DNA from 4 places in the Marinobacterium sp. MBR-111 genome. Region 4 is predicted to be linked to each of the others. Evidence: predicted binding sites of a transcription regulator. Region 4 holds the regulator's gene; each other region holds the start of a gene.
The links. Region 4 encodes sigma-54, which starts transcription at its own class of promoters, with help from an activator protein. Its sites were predicted from a motif close to TGGCACNNNNNTTGCTNT; they were not measured.
Positions count from the first base shown of each region.

Region 1: a site for sigma-54 is predicted at 2,384-2,401, ahead of ABIE61_RS03280 (nitrate- and nitrite sensing domain-containing protein). Genes of this name have one in related genera too.
Region 2: a site for sigma-54 is predicted at 3,905-3,922, ahead of flgF (flagellar basal-body rod protein FlgF). Genes of this name have one in related genera too.
Region 3: a site for sigma-54 is predicted at 2,903-2,920, ahead of glnK (P-II family nitrogen regulator). Genes of this name have one in related genera too.

Region 1 is NZ_JBEPQA010000003.1:124,958-130,858, reverse strand. It holds gene nirB (nitrite reductase large subunit NirB) at 1-806, opposite strand, end outside; gene ABIE61_RS03280 (nitrate- and nitrite sensing domain-containing protein) at 1,070-2,341, opposite strand; gene cobA (uroporphyrinogen-III C-methyltransferase) at 2,526-3,383, shown strand; gene ABIE61_RS03270 (3'-5' exonuclease) at 3,329-4,084, opposite strand; gene ABIE61_RS03265 (DUF294 nucleotidyltransferase-like domain-containing protein) at 4,084-5,901, opposite strand, start outside.
Region 2 is NZ_JBEPQA010000021.1:62,339-68,239, reverse strand. It holds gene flgB (flagellar basal body rod protein FlgB) at 77-475, shown strand; gene flgC (flagellar basal body rod protein FlgC) at 478-912, shown strand; gene ABIE61_RS14130 (flagellar hook capping FlgD N-terminal domain-containing protein) at 934-1,617, shown strand; gene ABIE61_RS14125 (flagellar hook-basal body complex protein) at 1,632-3,842, shown strand; gene flgF (flagellar basal-body rod protein FlgF) at 3,971-4,714, shown strand; gene flgG (flagellar basal-body rod protein FlgG) at 4,733-5,518, shown strand; gene flgH (flagellar basal body L-ring protein FlgH) at 5,540-5,901, shown strand, end outside.
Region 3 is NZ_JBEPQA010000007.1:43,314-49,214, reverse strand. It holds gene ABIE61_RS06980 (putative bifunctional diguanylate cyclase/phosphodiesterase) at 1-894, shown strand, start outside; gene ABIE61_RS06975 (YifB family Mg chelatase-like AAA ATPase) at 863-2,377, opposite strand; gene ABIE61_RS06970 (accessory factor UbiK family protein) at 2,407-2,694, opposite strand; gene glnK (P-II family nitrogen regulator) at 2,994-3,332, shown strand; gene ABIE61_RS06960 (ammonium transporter AmtB) at 3,379-4,653, shown strand; gene glnK (P-II family nitrogen regulator) at 4,813-5,151, shown strand; gene ABIE61_RS06950 (putative bifunctional diguanylate cyclase/phosphodiesterase) at 5,331-5,901, shown strand, end outside.
Region 4 is NZ_JBEPQA010000013.1:37,717-43,617, reverse strand. It holds gene ABIE61_RS10670 (ATP-binding cassette domain-containing protein) at 1-461, opposite strand, end outside; gene ABIE61_RS10665 (KpsF/GutQ family sugar-phosphate isomerase) at 665-1,636, shown strand; gene ABIE61_RS10660 (KdsC family phosphatase) at 1,636-2,175, shown strand; gene lptC (LPS export ABC transporter periplasmic protein LptC) at 2,176-2,739, shown strand; gene lptA (lipopolysaccharide transport periplasmic protein LptA) at 2,729-3,241, shown strand; gene lptB (LPS export ABC transporter ATP-binding protein) at 3,241-3,966, shown strand; gene ABIE61_RS10640 (RNA polymerase factor sigma-54) at 4,018-5,523, shown strand; gene hpf (ribosome hibernation promoting factor) at 5,575-5,865, shown strand; gene ABIE61_RS10630 (PTS sugar transporter subunit IIA) at 5,887-5,901, shown strand, end outside.

The DNA.
Region 1 (5,901 bases), on a different contig from region 4:
CCGCCACGCTCACCCAGCTGCAGGCCAGCCTCACGGCCCAGCATGTCCTGCGGCCGGATACCGGCGGAATACACGATCAGGTCGGTCTCCAGCTCGGTAGCGTCGGCAAAGCACATCTTCATCCTTGCACTGTCACCCCGAATAATCTGCTGCGTCGCCTTGTCGGTATGCACCGCAACCCCGAGCGCCTCGATCTTGTGGCGCAGCAAGGCTCCCGCTTCGTCATCCAGCTGAACCGGCATCAGCCGGGGGGCAAACTCGACCACATGTACCTCCAGCCCCAGCCGCTTGAGGGCGTTGGCGGCTTCCAGGCCGAGCAGTCCACCGCCGATCACCACGCCGACATTGGCACCCTCGGCACTGGCGCGAATCGCGTCCAGGTCATCCAGTGTTCGGTAGACCAGGCAGTGTGGCTGAGCCCCGCCGGGGATGGGTGGAACGAAGGGCCACGAGCCTGTCGCAAGCACCAGTTTGTCGTAGCTGTATTCCCCCCCCTGGGTGTGCAGGGTTTTGCATTGGGGATCAATGGACAGAACCGACTCACCCAGTTTGAGGCTCACGGCGGGGTGTTGATACAGCTCCGGTGACCCCAGCCTCAACGCGTCGGCACTGCCCGAATCAAAATAGTCTGACAGGTGTACCCGATCATAGGCGGGATAGCGTTCAGCCCCGAAAACCATCAGTTCACCCTGCTCAGCAGCTTCACTGGCCAACCACTGTTCCACAAAGTGATGCCCTACCATGCCGTTGCCAATCACGGCCACGCGCAAAGGGCGACGGGTACCGGTGCAGTCTGTCTGTTTCATACGGCACTCTCTTAGTTTCAGATAAAAAAAAACGGTGCCACTTCTGTGCTGCACATGCAGCAAGGAGTGGACACCGTTGTCCAAAAAACCACTTGATGAGCGTCTGACCTCAGGCCTGACCTGCAACTGGTATTGCAGGGTTTATGCCAATCGGTCAATAACAGGCAGGAGCGGGGCTTTTACCCGAACAACAACGACAAGGGCGCTTTAAAAAGGTGCAGACAGGGTCGAAACGACCCTTAACAGGGCACGGAAAAACATAATTACGTTTTCCCCAGGCCGTCACAGGCGGCTATCAGACGAGCCGCCAGATCGACCAGACGGATGTTGGCCTGCATCGCCTGCTGCCGCATCTGATGATAGGCCTGCTCTTCACTGAGGCCATGAAACTGCATCAGCAATCCCTTCGCCCGCTCTATCTGCTTGCGTTCATCCAGAGCCGAACGTGCTAACTCCAGCTCTTTCTGAACCTGTTCCAGATGGCGTGCCTGAGTCAGTAACAGGTCATATACCGTATCGTTCAACCCCCCGCCTTCATGTCCGGGACTGCTCAGCAGCTCAGCCATGGGTGTCAGGTTGACCGGAGCCGTACGCTGCGCAGCGGCTTCTATCAGGGTGTTAAGCTGTTGCCGGTGATGCCTCAGCTCCGCTTCAGCCGCTGCGGTCTTGTCACGGCTCTTTTGCAGCAGGCGCTGCTCCAGATGGGCTTCAAGCTGTTGCATGCGATCAATGCGGCAGGTGGCCAGCTCATACCAAAGCTCACTCAATGGCATCGGTACTTCGTCTTTAGGCTGCAGCCGGCTGAGCATGCCCCGCAGGCGTAACAGCTCGGCTTGCTCCGGCATCGCCTGCAGCTCGTGCCAGAGTGCCAGCGGCTCTGCCTCTGCATAACAGGTGAAGGTATCAAAACTGCGTTGCTGGGCATCCTGCAGGTTTATCAACCGCTCCAGCTGCTCGGCCTCGAACCGACCTGCCGCGAAGCCGATTGCTCCCCAGGCACGTTCCTGCCCTGCATACTCCTTCCCCTGTATGAAGTTGAATGTCGCGACCAGAGCCCGCGTCAACTCCGGGTCGCCACAGCTGTCCGCCAGTTCAAAAATGATCGCCAGCAAACGGGCAATCAGCTCACTCAGCCAACAGGTGAGCGTTGCCGCCTCCAGTTGTTGCTGCTGCACCTGAGCACGCAGCAGATCCAGCTCTTCCAGCTGCAGCAGTACCGCCGCGATGCAGTTGCACAGGCGCATTCCCGCCGGTGCACTGCCTGTGCCCGGCATCAGGGCTGCAACTCCCTGCCGAAAGGCCTGTTCGGCCACACGGCTACGCGCGACCTGCTCCGGGTGTTGACGGGCAAAGCACTCACCGCCGGAAGCCAGAAAGACATTTGAAATACCGCGTTCACGCTGCAGCTCATGGATTAACCTCCCGGTCAGAATCGCCTGTTGGCAACCCACGGCCAATTGTTTCAGTGCCTCAATCTCGGCCTCACGAGCAGCCAGCAGAAAGCGGTGGGTCAGCGGTGTACTTGAAGCTTGCATCGGCGGCCTCTCAGCAAAGAAGTTGCAGGGATACCATCGGGACAAGCAATTTATGTTCCAGCTCTCGCAACTGGCACCGGTTTTGCTTGTTTATTTCTGCTTAACATTTGAATTAAGGCAACGACGCCTGCTCCGTGATCGCCAAACCGGTCACGGGCAGGCGTTTTTTTATGAGGGCTAGAACATGTTTACGCTTTTGGTACGTTCGTTTGCTGAAATACGGTTAGCATTACCAAGCCGACAGACATTGTTCGGCAGCCGTTTATCCCACACCGACAACACCCCCCTCGGGCGCGTGGACTTGGTGGGTGCCGGCCCCGGTGATCCGGAGCTGATCACTCGCAAGGGCTGGCGCCTGATTGAGCAGTCCGAGGTAGTGCTGCATGACGCCTTGGTCAGCCCTGAGTTGATGGCTCAGATACCGCTGCATGTACAGCGCATATATGTCGGCAAGCTGAAGGGGCGACATTCACACTCTCAACGCGAAATTTGTGAGCTGCTGGTCAAGCTGGCTCGGCAAGGGCACCGAGTGGTAAGGCTCAAGGGAGGCGACCCGCTGATATTTGGTCGATTGGGAGAAGAGTTGAATGCACTGAGAGCCGCCGATATTCCGTTCAGTATTGTACCCGGCATCAGCGCTGCAGCCGGCTGTGCCGCCAGTTGCGGATTTCCGCTGACCGAGCGAGGACAATCTGCACGACTGAGGCTGATCACGGCCCATTCCTGTGATGACAGTGAAATCAATTGGCAGGATCTGGCGCGGGCGGATGAAACATTGGTTTTTTACATGGGGCTGTCGATGGCCGCTGCCATCAGTCACGGCCTGCAGACTGCCGGTCTGCCTCCGGACTGGCCTGCGCTGCTGGTCGAAAAGGGTACCCGAGAGGACCAGCGCATCCTGGCCTGCACGCTGGCGGACCTGCCACAGACGGTGCAACAGCACCGGTTACAGTCACCGACGTTGATCTATGTTGGGTCAGTGGTCAGTCAACACCACAGCTCCCCCACCGGCGTATCGACCGAGAACCGGTCTGCGACCTGAGCCTGCAGCAGTTCGGCACAGGCCAGCGCATCGGTCAGGGCATGATGTGGGCGATAGTGAGGCAGATGGTAGCGCTCACGGCTCTGTGCCAGACGGATCGACAGGGGCCTGCGCCCGCGCAGACGATCCCAGAGGCTCAGAGGTCTGCGACGGTGCAGACGGGCTTCAAGCTCCATGGTATCAATCACCGGAAACTCGATTCCTTCGCCAATTCGTGCCTGCAGCGCCGCATTGAGAAAGCTGCGTTCGATGCCGCGATGGTGCACGACCCCAACTCTGCCACGCAACTGTTCCAGCAACTGATCCAGGATCTGGGACAGATCAGGTGCTGCCGCTATCTCTGAATGGGTGATGCCATGCACCACCACCGATTCAGTGCTGAGCCGAGCACGGGGCTTGACCACCCAATGACGCGCACCGGCACAGTGAATACGGCTCAGACTCATCGGCATCAGTCCAATACTGACAATGCCGCCCTTGCGGGGGTCCAGCCCGGTGGTTTCGAAGTCGATCGCCACCAGCGGCACATCCTGCAGCGGTGTATCCGGCATCACGGCGCCGGCCTGATAAAAGTCCTTCAGCGCCGGATAGCGTGTCTGCCGAGCCAGTTCGGCAAAGCGGGCCGACCAGTCGTTCACCTGCGGATCCTGGGCATCCCGTGCCGGCTCATCCTGGAGTGCGTTTCGGTCCAGGTAGAACATCAGTTGGAACGCCCGGGTTGATAGCGATATTTCAGAAACTTCTGGGCATGACTCAGAATCTGGAAAGCATCCTTGAGATTCTTGCGCTCGAAGTCAGACAGGTTTTCAGGTTCAACGTTATTGTCCGGCTCCTGTCCCGCTTCAAGATCCAGTGCCTGATGCCGTATCCGCACCATGGAGATCAACTCCAGCGCATCGCGCAGGTCCGGCCCGCGCCCAGGTGGCATCACCGACGCATCGATCACATCACGCAGACGCTCAAAGGAGTTGCGTGCCCGTGAACCGACTGCCAGCGCGTGTACGCGGATCAGGTCCGCCACCGGCGCCGTTCCGCGCCGCTTCATGTTGATCGAATTGGTATGGCGGCCATCGGTCTCCATCACGAAATCCTTGAAGAATCCCAGTGGTGGTGTACGCAGCAGGGCGTTACGTGCCATGCAGGCCAGAAAACGCGGATTGCGCTGCGCCTTGCGCCGGATCAGGTCGTTCAGCATCTCGGCCCAACGGGTCCTGCCCCACACACCCTCCAGATCGAAGAAGATGGCGCTGTTGAGCAGAAATTCCGGCGTCGGTTTTTCGATCCACTCGGTAAAGTACTGCTCCCACACCCGCAGCGGCTGACGCCATTTCGGGTTGGTGGCCATGATTTTGCCGCTGCAATAGGTGTAGCCACAAGCATCCAGCCCGTCACAGACAAACTCCGCCAAGGCCTTGAAATAGCCTTCATGCTCTTTGGGGTCGTAACGATTGTCGAGAATCATGGCGTTGTCCTGATCGGTGACGATCAGCTGCTCCTCCCGCGCCATGGAGCCCAGCGCGAGAAAGCAATAAGGCACCGGAGGCGGTCCCAGCTCGGCTTCGCCCAACTCCAGCAGACGCTGCTTGAAGCTACGACCGATCACCGCCATGGCACCGCCAATCATGCGCGAGTTGGCGTCCTCGTTCACCATGCGGGTGAAACAGGCGCGTACATCCTGCTTCAGTGCCACCAGCTCTTCCACACTCTGTGCCCGGAAGATGCTGCTGACCACAAACAGGCTGTTCTGCGACTCGTAGCGGATGATGTCGGACAGGGCGATCACCCCGATCGGCTGCCGGTGTTTCAGAACCGGAAGGTGGTGCACATTGAAGCGCAGCATCAGCAGCATCGCTTCAAACACGAACTGGGAGTGCTCAACGTACCGAAGCTCGGAGGTCATAATCTCGGTGACCGGCGTATCGTAGTCCAGTCCCGGAGAGACCAAACGATTGCGAATATCCCTGTCGGTGATAATACCCGCCATGCGGCTGTCACGCTCGGGATCATCGTTCGCATCCAGAATCAGCAGAGACGACACACCCTCTTCCGTCATCCGAATGGCCGCCTCGCGCGCCGTGGCCGTAACCGGCAGACACACAGGCTCACGACTCACCAGGGTTTCAACCCTGGAGGTCATCAACTCATTGGCATCCTCACGCCGCGCCACCGCCTGGCGCAGACGGGTGCGGTCTTCCACCTCAACAATATCAGCAAAGCCTTCATTATTGTCGAACAGGTCGTTGAACAGGGGCTCGGCAATCAGATACACCAGCGTGTCTTCCAGCGCCACTACCGGAAATCGCACCCGCTTGTTGCGCAGCAGGCCGAACTCACCGAAGAAACCTCCTTCACTCAAACGGTTGTAAAGATCACCGTTACGTCGGAACACCTCAACGGCACCGCTGCGGATGATGTACCAGTCACTGATCTCTTCACCAAAGTTCAGTATCTGGCTGCCCGCCTTGAAATAGGCGACCTCAACCTGCCCCGCCACCTGCCCGAGGGTTTCCTCGGGCAG
Region 2 (5,901 bases), on a different contig from region 4:
CATCACGGGTTTTTTTCGCTACTGGCACGTTGCTTGCTTAATTACAGATATAGCAACCTGTAACGGATAAGCGGCAATGGCGATCAACTTTGACTCAGCACTGGGGATTCATGAAAACGCCCTGATACTCAGAGCGCGACGGGCTGAGGTGCTGGCCAACAATATTGCCAATGCGGATACGCCCAACTACAAGGCCCGTGATCTGGATTTTAGTGCCGTGCTCGAAGGTGAAACCGCTGGCGCCAATCTGTCGTTGAAGAAAACGGCATCCGGTCATCAATCCGAGTTTTTGTCACCGGATGCCGCGGCTGACCTGATGTTCCGTATTCCGAACCAGCCGTCAGTAGATGGCAATACGGTAGAGACCCAGGAAGAGATGGCTCGCTACACAGACAATGCGCTCCGTTATCAAGCGTCCTTTCAGTTTCTGAACAGCAAGTTCCAGGGGCTGACACGTGCAATCAAGGGTGAATAAACATGTCGTTGAGTAACGTTTTCAACATCGCGGGCTCCGCCATGACAGCGCAAACAGTGCGGCTTAACACCACCGCCAGTAACATGGCCAATGCGGAGAGCATCAGTTCCAGCGAAGCGGAAACCTACCGCGCCCGCAAGCCGGTATTCGCGCTGAAAGAAACGCAGATCGAACACCTGCCCGATCACCTGCAAACGTTGGTGCCAGGTCAGGGCGTAGACGTAAAAGAGATCATTGAAAGCGACTCGCCTCTGCGCATGGCATATGAACCGAATCACCCGATGGCCGATGAAAACGGCTATATCTGGTACCCGAATGTAAACGTGGTGGAAGAGATGGCCGACATGATTTCGGCCTCACGCTCCTTCCAGATCAACGCCGATATTATGAATACGGCCAAACAGATGCTGCAGCGTACATTGACGCTGGGGCAATAAGGTCAGTAAGAGGATAGCGCCATGAGCAATGTAAACGGCGTCGGCAGTAACAACATCTACGATCAGATCAATCAGAAGAACCAGTCTCAATCCACGGCGACTGACTCTGTTTCTGAAGACCGTCAAATGTTCATGAAGCTGTTGATTGCACAGTTGCAAAACCAGGATCCAACAAGTCCTGCCGATACCAGTGACTTTATGCAGCAGATATCTACCCTGAGCAATGTGGAAAGTATTCAAAACCTTTCCAAAACCATGGAAACCATGAGCAGTACACTGATCAGCAGTCAGGCGGCGCTGCAGGCCTCATCCATGGTGGGTCAGCGTGCGTTTGTGAATACAGACATTGCTCAGCTGCCCCAGCAGGGGGGGCTGGTTGATGGTCTCGTGAGCACTGATGTCAGCTCCAGCGACATACGCATCTCTATTTATGATGGCAGTGGTAAGCGCGTCGACCGTGTCAGTATGGGCGCGCAGCCCCCTGGGGATCATAACTTTGTTTGGCAGGCAGGCGAGAATGTACCGGCTGGAAACTATCGTATTGTAGCTGAAGCAGCCAGCAGCGCCGATGGTGAATACGAAGAAGTAGCGACCTATATGGGGTTCAATATCAACAGCGTCACTTTGGGGCAAAATGGGATTGGTATGAAAGTCAATACCGCCATTGGTGCCATCGATATGAATGAAGTGAAGCAGCTCGGTTAAGTGAGGTAACAAAAATGGCAGGTTTTAATACGGCCGTCACTGGCCTGAAGGCATCCACCACAATGCTGGATGTAGCCGGTAATAACATTGCTAATGCGAGCACCGTCGGGTTTAAAGGCTCCCGAACTGAGTTTGGTGATATATATGCAACAGCAGTTGTGGGTGCTGGGTCGAGTAATACGCCGGGGTCTGGTGTTACTGTGAGTGATATAGCCCAGGACTTCAGTGGGGGTACTATTGAGTTTACAAATAGTAACCTTGATCTTGCCATAAACGGATCGGGCTTTTTTCAGCTGAAAGATAATAGCGGTAACATATCTTATACACGTGCTGGCGCATTTGAGCTGGATAAAGAAGGCTTTATTGTCAGTAAAAACAATAAAAAACTTCAAGGGTTTGGTCTTGATGCGCAAGGCAATATTTTACCGCTGCAAGATCTTTCAGTGTCGCAAAAGCAAAGTCCACCTAAAGCGACTGAAAAAATTGAGTTGTCTTTCAATATTGATGAAAATGATGACGCCTCAACTAATGAAAAAGTCTTCAATAAGGTAAATCCTAACTCCTATACATGGTCGACCACAGTTGGTACATTTGATAGCTTGGGGAATGAGCAAAGCATTCGATTTTACTTTGCAGAACAGCAGGCTATTCGAGAATCCTATCGGTTTGCACTCGACGATGGAGCGGGTTCGTTCACGGCAGCAACAGTTGATACCGTTGCGGTTCCTCCTGCTGTAGCGACAGACGCAGTATTCGGTACGGGTGGCAGTGCTGTAAAGCTGTCAGGTTTTGAGTTGGCAATGAACGGTACTGGCGGCGCTGCAACAGTTACCTCTCTGCAAGATGCGAATGATCGAGAAAAACTATATTGGGATGTAACAGCCCCGATTCTGGATGACAGCAACAATGTATATTACCAGCTGACGGATGAGTCCAAGAGTAAACTGAAAGAAACCTTTGCGAATGGCGGTGATCCCCGAATCGATCTGGATACGCTGGTGTTGAATGGTACGACAGGTCAGGTTTCGTTTGAAACACATGCAGAATATACCGAATATGGTGATTTTGTCGTGGAAGTGGCCGGTAAAGAGGTGGATAATACTCTACCTGCATCTGAATCATTTAGAGATTCTAATGAGATTCAATCGTTCCAGCTGGATCCTACAAAGTTTACAGCGGGCGTTGATGGTAACCAGTTGGGTGAAACATTTGTTATCAGCTTTGGTAGCGTAGACATCACTCTTAAAAGTGAGTTGACGTATGAGGGTGCTATTGCAACCATTACCAGTTTTGAGCAAGAAATAATCGATGCGAATCCTGGTCTTGAATCTGTTTCATACAACTCTTTGCAGGATAGAATTGAAATAAAATGGCAGGCTAAACAAGGTGACGTTGATAACGATATATTGGACTTCCCGGTAGTATCAGGCACCTTGGCGAATGCACCGTTTTTGGGGCTTGATACAGCAACAGGGAAGGTGGACCTGCAAGAGTTGCAGAAGGGCGATAACAGCTATATTGGTGTATATCGCACATATGCATACCTTAATGACAATGATCAGCTGAATCTAGGTAAAATACGTGATCCTGGCTCGCTGGTGGAAGATCCTGCTACGCCGACAGCACCTGGCCCGATATTGGTGAGCTTTAACACAACAACAGGGGTGTTGGAATCAGTTAACGGCGGAAATGTTTCCAACGCGGGTAAGGCACCGACAATCACTATTCTGGGTGCCGACCCTGCGAATCCTCAAGATGCCCTGTTGGACTCCGATGTAGATAATCTCAAGGGTGTACAGCTTGATCTCAGTGGCTCGTCCCAGTTTGGCTCCGAATCGATTGTGAATAAGCGTTCACAGGATGGCTATACCAAGGGCGATTTGATCGGTGTGACCTTCTCAGAAGATGGTCGAATGGTCGCCAGTTTCAGTAATGGTCAGTTGGCGGAGTTGGGTATTGTTGCCGTTGCGACCTTTGAGAACCAGGATGGCTTGCAGAATGCCGGTAATACTGAGTGGGTACAAACATTGTCTTCCGGTGATCCGGTGCTTAACCCGCCAGGTACCGGTCTGAACGGTACGCTTCGCTCTGCTGCCCTTGAGCAGTCAAACGTGGACTTGTCTGCTGAACTGGTCAAGCTCATTGAGGGGCAGCGTAACTTCCAGGCTAACTCCAAAACACTGGAAACCCTCAACACAGTGACTCAGGCTATTTTGCAGATCTAACCCTAACCAGCTGCATTATTGCATGTTATTCAGGCCGGGCTTATGCCCGGCTTTCTCGTTTATGGCACGCAGTTTGCTTGTTATAGGGTAAAGCCAGTTCAAACGGCAAGGTTTTACCGGAGCAAACAATGGATAAAGTGCTGTATGTTGCCATGACCGGCGCGCGTGAGAACATGTACGCGCAGCAGGCCCACGCCAATAACCTGGCCAATGCGACGACCACCGGCTTCAAGAGTGATTTCGAGCAGGCCCGCGCCATGCGTGTGCTGGGTGAAGGTTATGAGTCTCGCGTTTACTCCATGAGTGAGCGGCCCGGCACGGATCTTGATAGTGGCACACTGATGCAAACGGGGCGTGATCTGGATGTGGCGGTTGCCGGTGATGGCTGGCTTGCCGTTCAGGGGCCGGACGGCAACGAAGTGTACACCCGCAACGGATCACTGCAGATCAATGCCGCCAACCAGCTGGTGACAGGCAGCGGCTTGCCGGTGATCGGGGCTGGTGGTGGGCCGATTGTGATTCCGCCCGCCGAGAACATAACCATTGGTAACGATGGCACGGTCACCATCCGTCCGATCGGTGAGAATGCGGTCGAAATTGCCTTGGTGGATCAAATCAAACTGGTGCAGCCAGAACAGGGTCAGTTGTTTAAAGGGCGCGATGGTTTCATGCACACGGATAACGATGTGCCGCTGGCTGCCAATCCGAATGTACAAGTGCGTGCTGGCTATCTTGAGTCCAGCAACGTGAATGCCATCTCTGAACTGACCTCTATGATCAGTCTTCAGCGACAGTTTGAGATGCAAGTGAAAATGATGAAAACGGCTGAAGAGAACTCATCTGCAGCAGCAGAAGTGCTTTCAATGAGCTGAATCACAGGAGAATAACCGATGCACGGTGCTTTGCATGTTGCTAAAACCGGTCTGAGCGCACAGGACACTCAGCTCAAGGTGATTTCCAACAATCTGGCTAACGTCAGTACCGTTGGTTTCAAGAAAGACCGGCTGGAATTTGAGGACTTGTTGTATCAAGTTCGCCGTCAGCCCGGTGCGGCTACCGGTGAAGATTCAATGCTGCCTTCCGGCCTGCAGCTGGGCAGCGGTGTCCGCACCGTCAGTACCCAGAAGCTGTTCCATACGGGTGACATGCAGATCACTGACCAGCCTTTTGACGTGGCAATCAATGGTCGTGGTTTTTTACAAGTTGCCATGCCCAATGGTGACATCGCCTATACCCGCAATGGCGAGTTGCACCTTGATGGCGAGAACCGTCTGGTCACTTCAGAAGGCTACCTGGTTGAACCTGCAATCACCCTGCCGGACCAGGTAACCAATTTTTCGGTGGGCAATGATGGCACCGTGAGTGTAACGGTAGCGGGTGATCCCAACCCTCAAGAGTTGGGACAGCTGGAATTGGCCGATTTTGTTAACCCCCAGGGGCTGCAGGCAACAGGCCAGAACCTGTACATTGAAACGGCTGCAAGCGGTGCGCCGATTGTTGGCCTTGCCGGAGAAGAGGGACGCGGCATCATCAAGCAGGGGATGCTTGAAGGCTCGAATGTGAATGCGGTCGAAGAGCTTGTGGATATGATCACCACCCAGCGCGCCTATGAGATGAACTCCAAAGTGATCTCGACCGCAGACGAGATGCTGTCCTATGTCAGCCAGCAGCTCTAATGACAGGCTAAGGTGAACATAATGATGACCAGACTTTTGCGACTGTGGCCATTGTTTGGCTTGGTGCTGCTGACGGGATGTGTCAATAAGGCCCCCAAGCCGGACAATCCCTATTATGCGCCAATTCAGCCCGCGCAGATGCAGCAACCCAAACCGGTGAATGGCTCTATCTATCAGGCGGGCACCGGAATGGATCTGTACAGCGACGGGCGTGCGCATCGTGTGGGTGACATTATCACGGTGGTCCTGACGGAGCGCACCCAGTCTTCTAAAAGCTCATCAACCGATACCGACAAAACCACCAATATCGGTATTGGTGTACCCAACGTATTGGGTCAGGATCTGACCCTGTTCGGCAACCCTCTCAGTGCTTCCATGAACAG
Region 3 (5,901 bases), on a different contig from region 4:
CTGTCCTCCGGAGCCTGTGAAACCACATTGCACCGCGTGCTGCGCTACTGCAGCAACCTGCTGCAGTGCCATGATCGATTGCGCAAGCTGGAACAGCTGCAGAACCCTGAACCCACATCCAGCTATAACCCCGAACTCTGGCGCGCTCTGCAGCGGGAAGAGTTTGTGCTCTTCTATCAGCCACGCATCGACCTGCACGAAGGCAGTATCTGCGGCGCCGAGGTATTGATCCGTTGGCAGCACCCCAAGCGCGGTCTGCTCACTCCGGATCATTTTATTCCCGACTGCGAGGCTTCAGGGCTGGTGGTGCCACTCGGCTACTGGGTCATTCAACAGGTGGGCAAGTCACTGCCGAACATGCTGGCCTCTGGGTTAAAGGGTCGTATTGGTGTCAACCTGTCGTTCCGACAGTTTCAGGATCGCTTTCTCGCGACCACCATTGAACGCCTGATCAAACAGCACCTGATCGATACCCGAACCCTGGAGTTCGAGTTGACCGAAACGGCACTGTGCAGTGACGAAGAACATGTACGTGAATCGATTACCCAACTCAGCGCGCTGGGTGTGGAATTTTCACTGGATGACTTCGGTACCGGATACTCTTCATTCAGCCTGCTGCAGAAGCTGCCGGTGGCCACGCTCAAGATCGACAAGTCCTTCGTTGCCGGCATACCCGGTAACACGGACGATGAGGAGATCGTGCGTGCCATGATCAGCCTAGCTCACAACCTGAACAAACAGGTGATTGCTGAAGGGGTCGAAAACCGCGAGCAGCTGGAGTTTCTGATTCGGCATGAGTGTGATCAGGTTCAGGGCTACTTCTTCAGCCGCCCCATCTGCGAAGAACAGTTTCTGGCCCTGCTCAGTCGCAGTCAGCGCCAGCAAGCCCCCTGAAAGCCAGTGCCTCCAGCAGTTGTTCCTGACCCACTCGTTCTTCTCCCGCCAGATCTGCCAACGTCCTGGCCACCCGCAACAAACGATGACAGGCCCTGGCCGAAAGCTGGGTCTGCTGCATCACCCTGACCAGCAAGGCGCGAGTCGCATCATCAAGCGCACAATATGCTTCGAGATCACGGCCTCCAAGTTCTCGGTTCATGCAGCCCTGCCGCTCCAGCTGCCGTACGTGGGCTGCTACCACCCGCTGACGCACACGAGCACTGGACTCCCCCGGCTGATCCGGCTGCAGCAGTGCTTCGGGTGGCAGTGCCGGCACCTGCAGCTGCAGGTCGATCCGATCCAGCAAAGGGCCGGAGATCTTTTGCTGGTAGCGCCGAATCTGGTCGGGGGTGCAGATACAACGGTCCGTCCCATCGTCATGATAGCCACAGGGGCAGGGGTTCATCGCCGCCACCAGCTGAAATCGGGCCGGGTAGCGGGTCTGCCGCGCTGCACGGGAGATCAGTATCTCGCCTGTTTCCAGTGGCTCACGCAAGACCTCAAGTACACGGCGCGGATACTCGGGCAATTCATCCAGGAACAGAACCCCCTGATGCGCCAGCGATATTTCACCGGGACGGGGGTGACTGCCACCACCCACCAGCGCAATCGCCGAGGCCGTATGGTGTGGTGCCCTGAAACTGCGCACGCCATGACAGGCTGGTCGAACATCATGCCCGGCAACGGAGCAGATTGCGGCCACTTCAAGCTGCTGTTCAGTCTCAAGTGGCGGCAATAATCCCGGCAACCGTGCCGCCAGCATACTTTTACCGCTGCCGGGCGGCCCGGAAAACAACAGGTTGTGTCCCCCTGCAGCCGCCACCTCCAGCGCCCGACGCGCCTGCAGCTGGCCTTTCACATCGGCCAGATCAGGCCCCTCCTCAACAGGTGCAACAGAGAGTGAGCCCAGCACCGGCTCCAGCCGCTGCTTGCCGGTCAGATGCGCCACCAACTCCAGCAAATGGCCCACCGCAAACACTTCCGTGCGCTGTGCCATCACTGCTTCAGCCGCATTATCGAGTGCCACTATCAGGCTGCGGCCGCTGCGACCTGCCGCCACGGCAGCCGGCAGAACTCCCCGTACCGGTCGTACCGCACCGGACAGCGCCAGCTCACCGATCATTTCGGTCGCTTCGCTGCCCTTCCAGCGCTTCAACTGGCCGGATGCCAGCAGGATACCCACGGCAATCGCCAGATCATAACGGCCACCTTCCTTGGGCAGATCAGCCGGTGCCAGGGTGATGGTGATACGGCGCTGAGGAAAGTCGAATCCGGCCGTAATAAGGGCACTGCGCACCCTTTCACGGCTTTCCTTGACCGCCGTTTCCGGCAGACCAACGATCGACATTGAGGGCAGGCCACCCGACAGATGCACCTCAACGGTGACCGCTGGCGCCTCGATTCCGAGCTGGGCTCGGGTATGAATAACAGCAAGTGACATGACACGATCCTTGTGTCGCTGGAAAGGGTTCAGAGTTGAGTATCGTTATCCGTCGCTGCCGGAGCAGGGTTCTCCACCGACGGTTCAAGTGCCGCCAGGCGCTGCTCAAGCTGTTCAAGCTTATCGCGAGTGCGCATCAGCACCGCCTGCTGTGCTTCAAACTCATCCCGGGTTACCAGATCCAGTTTGGCAAAGGTTCCCTGCAGCATGCTGCGCACCTGGCTTTGCAGCTCTTGCTGACCGGGAAGGTCCGGGCGTCCGGCCAGCAGCTGGCTAAACTGGCCGGAGAGGCTATCGATCAATTTCTGGTGGATCATCCGGGGCTCCTGCACAAGGTTGCATCTCAATGCCGCTACTATAAACCAGATCGGCCTCGGCGTCAGATTCCAGAACGTGCACCAAAAGAGCACTTGCACCAAACCAGTGCATAAAAACAGACCTGTATCACCCGCATATCATTCGAAAATGCCCTTTCAGTCCTCAATACAAATCGCAACCTTCTGTTTTAAAAAGATAAAAACAAATTGGCACAAGCTTCGCTTAGTCAGTACACACGGCCTGACAACCCGCTCCCGAGGACGCAGGCCTTATGAGTACTGAGAAGAGGACCCAAAACATGAAACTGATCTCAGCCATCATCAAACCGTTCAAGCTCGATGATGTTCGTGAAGCACTTTCGGAAATCGGTGTGCAGGGCATCACCGTCACCGAAGTGAAAGGATTTGGCCGTCAGAAAGGTCATACCGAACTCTACCGCGGCGCAGAGTATGTGGTCGACTTCCTGCCCAAGGTTCGCATTGATGCAGCCGTAGCAGATGACATTGTCGATCAGGTACTTGAGGCGATATCCAAGGCAGCTCAGACCGGCAAGATCGGCGACGGCAAAATCTTCGTCACCAGTCTGGAGCAGGTGATCCGCATCCGCACCGGTGAGTCCGGTCACGACGCGCTCTGAACCTGCCTGACAATCGACGTTTTTTATCTCTCTGGAGGATAAAACAATGGAAGAACTACTCAATGCGACAGCCGGGGATTTGACCCAGCTGAAATATGCGGTCGATACCTTCTACTTCCTCATGTGCGGTGCACTGGTGATGTGGATGGCGGCCGGTTTCGCGATGCTGGAAGCGGGCTTGGTGCGTGCCAAGAACACCACCGAGATTCTGACCAAAAACATCGCGCTCTATGCCATCGCCTGTACCATGTACCTGCTGTGTGGCTACTACCTGATGTACAGCTCTGACGAAGGCGGCATCATTCCAAGCCTTGGCGCCCTGATCGGCGACGAGAACGGTGTTGATGCGGTGTTGGCCGGTGGCGATGATGCGCCCTACTACTCAGCCCGCTCCGACTTCTTCTTCCAGGTGGTGTTCGTGGCTACAGCCATGTCCATCGTCTCCGGTGCTGTTGCAGAACGCATGAAGCTCTGGGCATTCCTGGCCTTCGCTGTGGTCATGACCGGTTTCATCTACCCGACGTCCGGCTACTGGACTTGGGGTGGCGGTTTCCTGAGTGAAGCGGGCTTCTTCGACTTCGCTGGCTCCGGCATCGTACACATGGCAGGCGCCTCCGCTGCACTTGCTGGTGTATTGGTACTGGGAGCTCGTAAAGGCAAATACGGCAAGAACGGCGAGATCAATGCGATCCCGGGTGCCAACCTGCCGCTGGCCACGCTGGGTACCTTCATCCTGTGGCTGGGCTGGTTCGGCTTCAACGGCGGTTCCGAACTGAAACTGTCTGATGTGGGTGAAGCCAACGCAGTCGCTCAGGTCTTCGTGAACACCAACGCAGCTGCTGCCGGCGGTGTAATTGCAGCCCTGATCCTGGCCCGCCTGTGGTTCCGCAAGGCTGACCTGACCATGGCGCTGAACGGTGCACTGGCTGGTCTGGTAGCGATCACTGCTGATCCGCTGAGCCCGTCCGCTCTGGCATCCAGCCTGATCGGTGCGGTCGGTGGTGCACTGGTGGTGTTCTCCATCGTAACCCTGGACAAGCTGCGTATCGACGATCCAGTTGGTGCCATCTCCGTTCACGGTGTAGTGGGTATCTGGGGTCTGCTGGCGGTACCGCTGAGCAACGCTGATGCCAGCTACGGTGCACAGCTGCTGGGCATCGTGTCCATCTTCGGCTGGGTCTTCATCGCCAGTCTGGTGGTATGGTTCATCCTCAAGGCGATCATGGGCATCCGTGTCAGCGAAGAGGAAGAGTACGAAGGGGTTGACCTGGCCGAGTGCGGCATGGAAGCCTACCCCGAGTTCTCCGGTGGCAAGAAATAAGATCAAAACTCCGGGAGGCAAGCATGCCTCCCGCGTGTTTTTCAGGCTGCGCCGATATGCGCGGCCTTTTGATTATGGGTATACTGACGCCACTGGTTTCTCCGCCGACCTTTCGGCCGGAGCTCCGTGGGATTACCACAGATCATGAGGACTTGAATGATGAAACTCGTCACCGCGGTCATCAAGCCGTTCAAACTGGATGACGTTCGTGAAGCCCTGTCGGATATCGGCATTCAGGGTGTGACCGTCACCGAGGTCAAGGGTTTTGGCCGCCAGAAGGGCCACACCGAGCTTTACCGAGGCGCCGAATATGTTGTCGACTTCCTGCCCAAGGTCAAGATTGAAGTGGCCATTGATGACGACATGCTGGATCAAGTGATTGAAGCGGTCAGCAAAACCGCCAATACCGGCAAGATTGGCGACGGCAAGATTTTTGTCATGCCGCTGGAGCAGGTGATCCGTATCCGTACCGGTGAAGCAGGCCCGGACGCTCTCTGATAACCAATGCCCGACATTATTGTCGGGCATTCAATACACTACCAAGATCGCCCCTCCTCATAAACGTCTCTATTCTGAATCACCATAACCGTTGCCAACCCCGCTTTCTCCTGCCATGATGCTTTTTTATACAAAGACTAGGGGTATTCTGATGGACCAGCAGCAAATGGCGCCCTGTCATGGCCAACACGCTACCTTGTAACTCGGCGCTTGTCGCACAGCTACTGCCGGCTCTGGAGCACTCACCAGCTGGCATTTGTCTGCTCGACCTTGATGGCCGCTGCCACTATAGCAACCGCACACTGCGGCGTCTGTTGCACCATACAGAGGGCGAACTGCCACAGGATCTTTTCCTGCAGGCACCGTTGGGATCGTTGCTGAAAAAGAACCTGGCCCATTTGGCCAGCGGTCGCCAGCACGCCTTTTCCCTGTCGCTGTTTCGCGGTCGGCATCAGCACCATAGCTTTTCTCTTCAACTAAATGCTTCCGTGCTGTACGACGAGCAGCGCAAAGTGTGCGGCTGCCTGGTACTGGCGATTGACGAACAGCAGTACCATCAGCGTGAGCTGGAGCTGCGCCAGCTGTCCAGCGCGGTCGAGAACAGCGGCAGTGCCGTGGTCATTACGGATATCAGCGGCCGCATCGAGTACGTCAATTCCCGTTTCTGTGACATCACCGGCTACAGTCTGCAGGAAGTACTGGGCCAGACACCGGCACTGCTGCGCTCGGGCGAAACCGACCCCACCACCT
Region 4 (5,901 bases):
GCAACGCGACGCGCCATACCACCTGACAACTCACTTGGCATCAGTTCACGTGCTCCCCGCAGCCCTACCGCCTGCAGTTTCATAAGCACGATATCTCGGATCATTTCTTCGGGAAGATCGGTATGCACTCGCAGCGGAAAAGCCACGTTTTCAAACACATCCATGTCGGTAAAAAGCGCTCCGCTCTGGAACAGCATCCCCATGCGTTCGCGCACCTCGAACAGTTCACGCCGGCCCAGAGTCGGAATATTAAGATCATCCAGCAGAATATCGCCACGATCAGGGCGCAGCTGGCCACCGATCAACTTGAGCAAAGTTGTTTTGCCGGTACCGGACGGCCCCATGATAGCCGTCACTTTGCCGCGTGGTATTTTGATATCCACGCCATCAAAAATTGGCCGATCGCCACGGGAGAAACTCAATCCGCGGATATCAATAATGGCATCGCTTTCAGGCTTCATAGCGTCAGCATGGCTCCAGCTTCCGTTCAGATTCAGGCCTCTGTGACGGGCCCGCAATCCATACACAAAGGTGGGCAATATACCACAGCGACGGTTAAACTTGAACGTCTTCCTCAGGCTTGTCAGACATGCGTTAGGCGCCCCGGCCACTCTGGGGTAGAATGCCGTTTTTGGCAGACACAACTGATCAGGTGATACCGACCATGACTCAAAGCGACTACCTCCGATCCGGCCAGCAGACCATCCGCCTGGAACTGGAGGCGGTACAGGAGTTGCTGAACCACCTTGACGAGCATTTCAGCCAGGCCTGTAATCTGATGTTCAATTGCAAGGGTCGTGTCATTGTGACAGGTATGGGCAAGTCTGGGCACATCGGCAACAAGATAGCCGCCACCCTCGCCAGTACCGGCACTCCGTCGTTTTTCGTTCACCCTGGCGAAGCCAGTCACGGTGATCTCGGCATGTTTACCGGCAACGATGTCGTGCTGGCCCTGTCCAACTCAGGCGAAACCGCTGAACTCATTACCATTCTGCCGCTGATCAAACGAATGGGAGCCCCCATGATCAGCATTACGGCGAATGCCGATTCCACCCTCGCGCACAGCGCGGATGTCAATCTGCACATCCCCGTCGATCGTGAAGCCTGTCCACTGGGGCTTGCTCCAACTTCCAGTACAACGGCACAGCTGGTATTGGGTGATGCATTGGCCATTGCGCTGCTCGAAGCCCGCGGCTTCAGCAGCGAAGACTTTGCCTTCTCACACCCAGGTGGCAGTCTTGGCCGACGGTTATTGCTGAAAGTCGACGACATCATGCACACCGGTGAGGACATTCCTCAGGTCCAGGCCAGCACCTCGGTGCGTGAAGCACTGCTGGAAGTCACACGTAAACGCTTGGGCATGACGGCCGTGACCGATCCACAGGGTAAATTGCTGGGTGTCTTTACTGACGGTGACTTGCGCCGCACACTGGATCAGGAGATCAACCTCGCCAGCACACCCATTGCTGACGTGATGACAACCGAATGCACACGTGTATCTCCCGGCATTCTGGCCGCCGAAGCCCTCAGCCTGATGCAGCAGCGCAAAATCAACGCATTGTTGGTAGTTGACGAGCATGATCGGCCGGTCGGCGCCCTCAACATGCATGACATGCTGAAAGCGGGAGTCATCTGATGCATCTGGACAATTTTCCCACCTCATTGCGTGAGGCACTGAGTAATATCCGCCTGGCAGTGTTCGATGTCGACGGCATTCTGACAGATGGCCGCCTCAACTTTCTGGCTGATGGCCGCGAAGTCAAAAGCTTTCACACCCTCGACGGCCTCGGTATCAAGCTGCTGCATCGCTGTGGCATCGAGACGGCCATCATCACGGGGCGCCGTTCGCCCCAGGTGGAGCAGCGAGCTGAAGCGTTGGGCATCACCTATCTGCGCCAGGGACGAGAAGACAAACTGGTCGCACTGGATGAACTGTGGCAAACCAGTCGACACAGCGCCGCCGATACCGCCTATATCGGAGACGACCTGCCCGACCTTGCCGCCATTCGCGCCTGCGCCTTTGGCGCCTGTGTACCCAACGGTCACCCACTGGTGCGCAAAGAGGCGGATTGGTGCAGCAGTGCCGCTGGAGGCAAGGGAGCCGCACGGGAGTTTTGCGAGTTGATTCTGGCCGCACAGGGTAAACTCAGCGCCATCTACGACGAGTACCGCTGAATGCTGCAAAGTCGACTGAGACTCTCCATCGCCTTGATCCTGCTGCTGGTGCCCCTGCTCTGGTGGGGGTTTGCCTCTACCCGGCTGAACGACGAGCCTTTACTGGACAAGGGTGCCGCTCGGATCGACTTTTTCGTCCGCGAGGCCCGGATCACGCGCTGGAACCAAAGCGGCGAAATGGCACAGGCACTGAGTTCTCCTCTGATGCGCCACTACCCTGAGCCAGGTGAGATGCTGCTGGACAACCCAACCACCCTAATACCCCGCGAGCAGAGTGGTGAGTTCCGTATTTTGGCACAGGAAGGCCGTATGCCCGACTCACAGGAACGCATAGTACTTGCAGGGGATGTACAGCTTCATGATAATCCGCCTTCAGGCAGTGCCAGCGAGATGCTGACCGAGCGACTGACACTCTACCCTCCACGCGACTATGCCCACACAGACCTGCCAGTCAGGGTAATACGCGGCCTGGACCATATGGAAAGCCAAGGCATGGAGGTCTTTTTTGACGAACAGCGGGTTGAGCTGCTGTCCGAGGTAAAAGGTACATACCATGCGAATTAACCGCCCTGTGTTGCTGACCACCCTGCTGCTGAGCCTGTCCGCCAGCGTGCAGGCACTGCCCGAGGATCGCAATCAGCCAATCAACGTCTCGGCTGACCGCGCCAGCATGAATGAGCGTACCGGTATCACCGTATACACAGGCGATGTGGAAATAATTCAGGGCAGCATGGAAATTCGTGGTGAGCGCGTTGAACTGCACCGTGCAGCTGACGGCAGCATTGACCGCATTATCTCCACCGGCAAGCCGGCCAGATTTCAGCAGCAGCCATCTGCCGATCAGCCCCTGACCAAGGCCTACGGTGAAAGGATGGAGTACCGGGTCAAGCAACAAGAGGTTACCATCACCGAAAATGCACGCGTCGATCAGTCCAAGGATACCTTCACCGGAGAGCGGATCGTTTACAATATGGCGCGTGCGGTGGTGAACGCTTTCGGCAGCGACCGCGAGGGCGGCGAACGGGTCAAAATGGTGATTCAGCCCAAGCCGACGGGGACCAACTGATGGCGACACTGGAAGCCTTGCACCTTGCCAAAAGCTACAAGGGGCGCCAGGTGGTACAGGATGTATCCCTGCAGATGGAAACGGGCCAGATCGTTGGTCTGCTGGGACCCAACGGTGCCGGCAAGACCACCTGCTTTTATATGATCGTGGGGCTTATCCACGCCGACCGGGGACAAATCCGACTGCACCAGGACGACGTTACCCGCCTGCCCATGCATGAGCGCGCTCGCCGCGGTATCGGCTATCTGCCTCAGGAAGCTTCGGTGTTTCGGAAGCTGAGCGTACATGACAACCTGATGGCCATTCTGGAAACTCGCAAGGAGCTGAACACCTCGGATCGTAAGGCATTGCTGGAGCAGCTGCTGGAAGAGTTCCACATTACTCACCTGCGCAATAGTCTGGGTATGGCCCTGTCTGGCGGAGAGCGTCGACGTGTTGAAATCGCACGGGCCTTGGCAACCGAGCCTGACTTTATCCTGCTGGACGAACCCTTTGCCGGCGTTGATCCAATCTCGGTCAGCGATATCAAACAAACCATTCGCCACCTACAGTCTCGCGGCATTGGCATTCTGATCACCGATCATAACGTGCGCGAGACACTCGACATCTGCGAACGAGCATATATCGTAAGTGAAGGGGGGATACTCGCACAGGGCACACCGGCCGAGATCCTGGCTAACGAACAGGTTCGCCGTGCCTATCTGGGCGAGCAGTTTTCCCTTTGATCCTGAGTCGTCAATCATGTACATCCACTCCGTCCACCTGGCAGCTCTGATATGAAGCAATCGTTACAACTCAAGATCGGCCAGCATCTGACGATGACACCCCAGTTGCAACAAGCAATACGTCTGCTGCAACTGTCAACGCTGGACCTGCAGCAGGAGATCCAGGAAGCCCTGGAGAGCAACCCACTGCTGGAAGTCGAGGAGGAACTGGACAGCGCCGAAGAGACCCAGACTGAAGCCCGTGATGATCGTCACGACGCCTCTGCCGACAGCCTCTCTAACGACACCGCTGACGAGGACAGCTGGGACGAAAACGCACTGGAAGAGCGCTGGAATGATGAAATCCCTCGTGAGCTGTCCACCGACAGCAACTGGGATGATACCTTCCAGCACCAGAGTACACCCGGTCCTGCCCGTGATGATGACTGGGAACCCGGTGATAACGATTCGGCCGAAGACAGCCTTCAGGATCACCTGCTGTGGCAGCTCAACCTGACCCCCATGAGTGACCCTGACCGTATGGTCGCCATGGCCCTTATCGATGCTGTCGATCCGGATGGCTATCTACGCACGGACGTAGATGAAGTTCTGGAACACTTCACCCGGAGCGAACCCCAGCTGTTTGCAGATGCCGAGCCTGAAGAGATTGAAACGGTACTGCACCGCCTGCAACAGTTTGACCCGCCCGGTGTCTGCGCACGAGACCTGAGCGAATGTCTGCAGATACAGCTGCGCCAGCTGCCTGAAAACACTCCGATGCTGAAAGAGGCATTACGCCTGGTACGCGATCACCTGGGTCTGCTCGGCAATCATGACTATCGTACCTTGATGCGCCGCATGCGCCTGAAGGAAGAGGCCCTGCAACAGATCATCAGTCTGATCCAGTCGCTTAATCCAAAACCGGGCACCAGCATCAGCAGTGAACAGTCAGAGTACGTTATACCCGACGTCGTGGTGCGCAAGGTGCGGGGGCAGTGGAATGTAAGCCTCAACTCAGAGGCATCCCCCAAGCTGCGTATCAATACCGACTATGCTGATCTTATAAGACGGGCCGACAACAGCGCTGACAACACCTATCTGAAAAACCATCTACAGGAAGCGCGCTGGTTTCTGAAGAGCCTGCTGAGTCGCAACGAAACCCTGCTCAAGGTCGCCACCGAGATCGTGGCCCGCCAGATCGATTTTTTCGAGGAAGGTGAAGAGGGTATGAAGCCGATGGTTCTGCATGACATCGCTGAAGCCGTAGAGATGCACGAATCAACCATTTCCCGTGTCACTACCCAGAAATACATGCATACGCCCCGAGGCATCTTCGAGCTGAAGTATTTTTTCTCCAGCCATGTGAGCACGTCAGACGGAGGCGCTGCCTCCTCTACCGCCATTCGTGCCTTGATCAAGAAGCTGATCAGCGCGGAGAATACCGCAAAACCACTCAGTGATAACAAGATAGCCGACCTGCTGAAAGAGCAAGGATTTAACGTAGCCAGACGCACAGTGGCAAAATATCGTGAAGCGATGAACATTCCGCCTTCTAATGAGCGCAAGCGTCTGGTTTAATGAGACTACAGGCACGCCGGAAGAACGTGCTTTATGACGAGGAGAAAACCTATGCAGATCAACATCACTGGCCATCACGTCGAACTGACTGACGCCCTGAACGAATATGTACGTACCAAGTTCGACCGACTGGAACGCCACTTCGATAACATCACCAATGTACAGGTCACCCTCAGTGTCGAGAAGCTGCGCCAGAAGGCCGAAGCCGATATCCACCTGGCCGGCGGTGAAGTATTCGCAGCGCATGAGCATGATGACATGTATGCTGCAATTGATGGCATGGTGGACAAGCTTGACCGCCAGATCATCAAGCACAAAGAAAAACTCAAATCCCACAAATAACCGGTAGCAGCACGTCACGACATGCAACTATCAGAA